2 regions of the Pseudarthrobacter woesei genome follow, and region 2 is predicted to be linked to the other one. Evidence: predicted binding sites of a transcription regulator. Region 2 holds the regulator's gene; the other holds the start of a gene.
The links. The regulator LexA, encoded in region 2, represses DNA repair genes until DNA is damaged. The targets are predictions, from matches to a motif close to TCGAACANNTGTTCGA.
Positions count from the first base shown of each region.

Region 1: ACZYZE_RS12240 (LysM peptidoglycan-binding domain-containing protein) is a predicted target of LexA. The motif match lies at 1,034-1,049, and genes of this name have one in related genera.

Region 1 covers NZ_JBVAYU010000007.1:198,111-200,575, forward strand. Annotated here, with positions in the region: gene ACZYZE_RS12230 (polyprenyl synthetase family protein) at 1-426, shown strand, start outside; gene ACZYZE_RS12235 (Rv2175c family DNA-binding protein) at 557-910, opposite strand; gene ACZYZE_RS12240 (LysM peptidoglycan-binding domain-containing protein) at 1,177-2,465, shown strand, end outside.
Region 2 covers NZ_JBVAYU010000005.1:219,202-221,666, forward strand. Annotated here, with positions in the region: gene ACZYZE_RS09860 (ATP-dependent DNA helicase) at 1-666, shown strand, start outside; gene lexA (transcriptional repressor LexA) at 1,083-1,832, opposite strand; gene ACZYZE_RS09870 (LysM peptidoglycan-binding domain-containing protein) at 2,174-2,465, shown strand, end outside.

The sequences.
Region 1 (2,465 bases), on a different contig from region 2:
CTGGCCGGCGCACCGGATGAGCTGCTGCGGGGCTACTCGGCTTTCGCCCTCCCGCTCGGCGAGGCCTTCCAGCTGCGGGACGATGTACTGGGCGTGTTTGGCGATCCGGTCACCACCGGCAAACCGGCCGGGGACGATCTGCGCGAAGGCAAGCGGACCGTTCTGGTGGCTTTCGCCCTGGACCAGGCAACGCCGGCCGAATCGGCGTTCATCGATGCCAAGCTCGGAAGCCCCGATCTTGACGAGGCGGACGTGGACGAGATCCGCCGCATTATCGCGGATTGCGGCGCACTGCAGGCCACGGAAGTACTGATCGAGGAATTCGGCCGCGCGGCCTTTGCCGCCCTGGACCTCCTGCCGCTTGACGAGCTGCCCAAGACGGCGCTCCGGAAGCTAGCCGAGGCAACGGTCAGCCGCACCGCCTGAGCCCCTCCCTGCGGCTCCAGGCCGGCCACTCAAGCCGGTTACTCCAAGGGCCGCGCACGGCAAATACGCCGTGCGCGGCCCTTGGTTGTTAAGAGGCTCTTGGCACCTCAGGGGCGCTGAAGTGCCGGTGCTACCAGGCCAGGGACTGTGCCCGGCGGCGGATTTCCGTCTTGCGGCCCTCGCGCAGTGCATCAATCGGCCGGCCGCGCAGGGATTCATCCGGCGTAAAGAGCCAGGTAATGAGTTCCTCATCCGAATAGCCCGCGTCGGAGAGGACCACGATGGTCCCCTTGAGGCTCTCCACGGCGTGTCCGTCCTGAATGAATTCCGCCGGCACACACCGAATCCGCCGTTCGCCGACCCGCAATGCGGCCAGCGCGCGTTCATCCAGCAAGGCATGAACCTTGGTAATGGAAGCGTTCAGAAGCTGGGCGACATCGGGCAGGGGCAGCCATTCGCCCACGAGGCTTTCTACATTACTCACGGATCAAGATTGCCACGGCAGGTACCCCTGCGCCTAGTCGGCTCCCGGGCGTCTTCACCGGACATTAAGGAGCCGCCGCACCCCGCACCCGTCGACACTCCACAAAATCACGTTTGCAGAATGTCAAACAGTTCTTGTGCTAATTGCCAATTCATGAGAGATTCACATAGATCACATTTGTAACAGCACTAACATCAGTCACACTGGTAACACCAGTGACACCAGCCTGACCTGCAGCGTTCGCCGCTGAGAAGAGGATTTTTCCCATGACGACGTCTCGTTCGCCAAAGCCCCACCCGCGGCCCAGCCTGCCGATGATCGCGGCCACGACAGCGGCGCTGCCCGCCGTCATGCTTTCTTCTCTGGCGCTCGCCCAGCCCGCAGCGGCTGAGTCCCGCCCGCGTGCCATCCCGGCAACACTGGCTGCAGCCATGAAGGCACAGGCGCAGACGGCAAAGTCACTGACGTCAGCCATGATCCCGGCCAATGCTGTCTCCACTACGGTCCCCACCGCCTTCCGTCCCGCCCAGGTGTCGGCGCCGGCTGAATACACGATCTCCCGCGGCGACACGATCAGCGGGATCGCCGGCAAGTTCGGCTTGGATACGTACGCCATCCTCAAGCTGAACAACCTGCAGGCGAACACGATCATCTACCCCGGACAGAAGATCAAGCTCGGCGGCACCGCCACCGCTCCGGCACCCGCACCGGCGGCACCCTCGGCCCCTGCGCCCGCCAGTTCGACCGGCGGCAGTAGCTACACCGTGAAGCCGGGCGACACGCTCAGCGCTATCGCGGCCCGCCATGGCGTCAAGCTCTCCGAAGTCTTCGGCTGGAACGGGCTCAACATGGGCTCCATCATCCGCCCGGGCCAGCAGATCAGGATCGGCAACGGCGCAGCCGCCCCCGCCCCGGTGGCGCCTGCTCCGGCCGCCCCCGCCTCGGTGGCACCTGCTTCCGCCCCTGCAACCCCGGCCCCGGGCTCGTACACGATCAAGTCCGGGGACACCCTCTCCGGGATCGCGGCCAGGAACGGCGTCAAGCTGTCTGACATCCTCGCCGCCAACCGGCTGACGATGAGCAGCATCATCCACCCCGGCCAGAAGCTGGTGATTCCGGGTGGCTCGACCGCTCCGGCCCCGATCGCTCCGGCGTCCAGCCAGCCCCCGGCCACGGTGACACCGCTCGTGCCCAGCACGTTCCTCGGCTTCAGCTACCCGGCCGCCGTAGTCAGCTCGGCAAACGAGAACAAGGCACTGTTGAACGCCTCTCCCGTCCCCAGCCGCGAACAGATGAAGTCGATCGTCGCGGACACCGCCCGCAAGATGGGCGTCGATCCGTCCCTGGCACTGGCCTTCGCCTTCCAGGAATCCAGCTTCGACCACCGCTCGGTCTCCCCGGCCAACGCAATCGGCACCATGCAGGTCATCCCCTCTTCCGGCCAGTGGGCCTCGGACCTCGTGGGCCGCAAGCTCAACCTGCTGGATCCCTACGACAACGCCACGGCCGGCGTCGCCATCATCCGCCAGCTGACCCGCACCAGTAAGGATCTGGA
Region 2 (2,465 bases):
GACGTCGGCTCGCCGTTCGAATACCCCAAGCAGGGGATTCTCTATGTTGCGAAGCACCTGCCCAAACCCGGCCGCGGCACCTCCCCGGAAGCGCTTGATGAGCTGGAGAAGCTGATCCGGGCCTCCGGCGGCGGGGCCTTGTGCCTCTTTTCCTCCCGTCGCGCCGCCGAAGACGCCGCCGAGGCCATGCGGCCGCGGCTGGACGTCAGCATTCTCTGCCAGGGAGACTCCACCATGACGGCGCTCGTGCGGCAGTTCGCCGACGAGCCCGACACCTGCCTCTTCGGCACGATGTCGCTGTGGCAGGGTGTTGACGTCCCGGGCGACTCCTGCCGGCTGGTCGTCATCGACCGGATCCCGTTTCCCCGGCCCGACGACCCGCTGATGACAGCGCGGTCCCGCGCGGTGGCCCAGGCGGGCGGCAACGGCTTTATGAGTGTGTCGGCGACCCATGCCGCCATCCGGCTGGCCCAGGGCGCCGGCCGGCTGATCCGCACGACGACGGACAAGGGTGTCGTGGCGGTGCTGGACTCACGGCTATCCACGGAACGCTACGGGGCATTCCTCCGCGCGGCCCTTCCACCGTTCTGGCCCACTACCGATCCCACGATTGCCCTCGCGGCGCTGAAACGTCTGTCCAAGGAATCCGGGCTGCCGGCCAAATAGGCGCTGCGAAGCGACCGGATATCGGCAGCCGTGGCGTTCCCGCCCACTTGCTCCGGCCTGCCGGCTCCAGGTTCCGCGGAAATCCGGGGCTTTTCGGCGCCGGCTGGCTGACGCGGCGCATTTAGCCTGGCGACGCGCAAGTGCCCTGGCGCTTCGGGTATACCGGTAGCGCCACGACATCTGCGCGTCGCAGGAAGGGTTGCGTGTCATATCCCAGTGCCCGCTCGATTCAGCCCACCCCGCGTCGGCGTAATTCGGCGAAAGATCCGAACCAGGGAGCACTCCGATTCTGAGTGCCAATGGCAAATGCTCCGTCACATGACGTGACGGAGCTTACGGTCGAACCGAAAAGTGAGGCAGCGTTTTTTGTCCACCGCGAAAGGTGAGCGAGCGTCAGAGCCGGTATCTGATTTTAGCTAGAGGGAGCGAAGTACCGAGACGACTTTTCCCATGATGACGGCGTGATCGCCGAGGATGGGTTCGTACTGGGTGTTCTGCGGCAGCAGCCACGTGTGGCCGTCGCGCTGGCGGAACGTTTTGACCGTCGCCTCGTCGTCCAGCAGTGCGGCCACGATGTCGCCGTTGACGGCGTCGCTCTGCCGGCGCACCACGACCCAGTCGCCGTCGCAAATGGCGGCGTCGATCATCGAATCGCCCGCGACTTTGAGCATAAAGAGCTCACCGTAACCCACCAGCTGGCGCGGAAGCGGCATCACGTCCTCGACGAGCTGGTCGGCGAGAATGGGCCCGCCGGCAGCGATCCGGCCCACGAGCGGCACCATCGCGGTGTCCGTGGCGCTGGTGAGTTCCGAGACGGACAGCCCGCCCGCTGAGCGCAGCACTCCAGCCTTCTGGACCCCTGGGATTTTGGTCGTTCCCTCATCCAGGGTCAGCGGCATGAGCACTTCCATGGCGCGCGGACGCTTGGGATCGCGCCTCAGATAGCCGAGCTTTTCGAGCTGGGACAGCTGGTGGGTGACGCTGGAGAGGCTGGCCAGCCCGACCGTGTCGCCAATCTCGCGCATGGACGGCGGGTAGCCGTTGTCCGATACCGAGCGCTGGATGGTTTCCAGGATCTTCTTCTGCCGGATGGTGAGGCTCTTGGGGGGCCGGGCTGCCTGCGGGCTCCGCTGGGTGGCCCTGCCGCCGGTGGCTTGTGCTGCCATATTCGCCAACGCCTTTCCATTCCGCCCGGCTGCTGTGGCTGCAGTCGCCGGGAACGTCGGGCTCTGTTTGTCAGACCCTGCTGATCAACTGCAGATGTGGTTGTCCTGTGACTCAAACGTAGGCCAGCCGCAGAGGTTTTTCAAACATTTGTTCTAGCGAGTCTCGACAATGTTCGTCCATAAGTGCTAAAACAGAACTAGCATGGTTCGAAGATGTGTTCGAGTTAAGCGTTGTTCGAGCACGGCTCGATGTTCGGTTCTATGTTCGATGGTTAGGCCGGTTGGCGGCAAGTAGGTGCAGTACGCCGCGCGGCACCGTATGGTCCAGGAGGGCTCAGTTCATGTCAGCATCAAGCGCGTTTCACGACACATTCGGCTACACATCGGCAAGGGCTGATGCCTCCGGCGAGGAGCGTTCCCTCGACGGGTACGGTTCCGGGGACCGCACCAGGCAGGCACCGCTGCGGCTGACCAGGCGCGGCCGCTTTGTCTTCTTCGGCATTCCACTCATCCTGCTGGCCGCCCTTATCCTTTCCTTCAGTGGCTTTCTCAATGCGCCGGCCAAGGCCTCGGAGTCCGCCGCGGAGCTGCGGTTGACACCAGCCGTGTCGGTCACCGTGCAGCCCGGGGAAT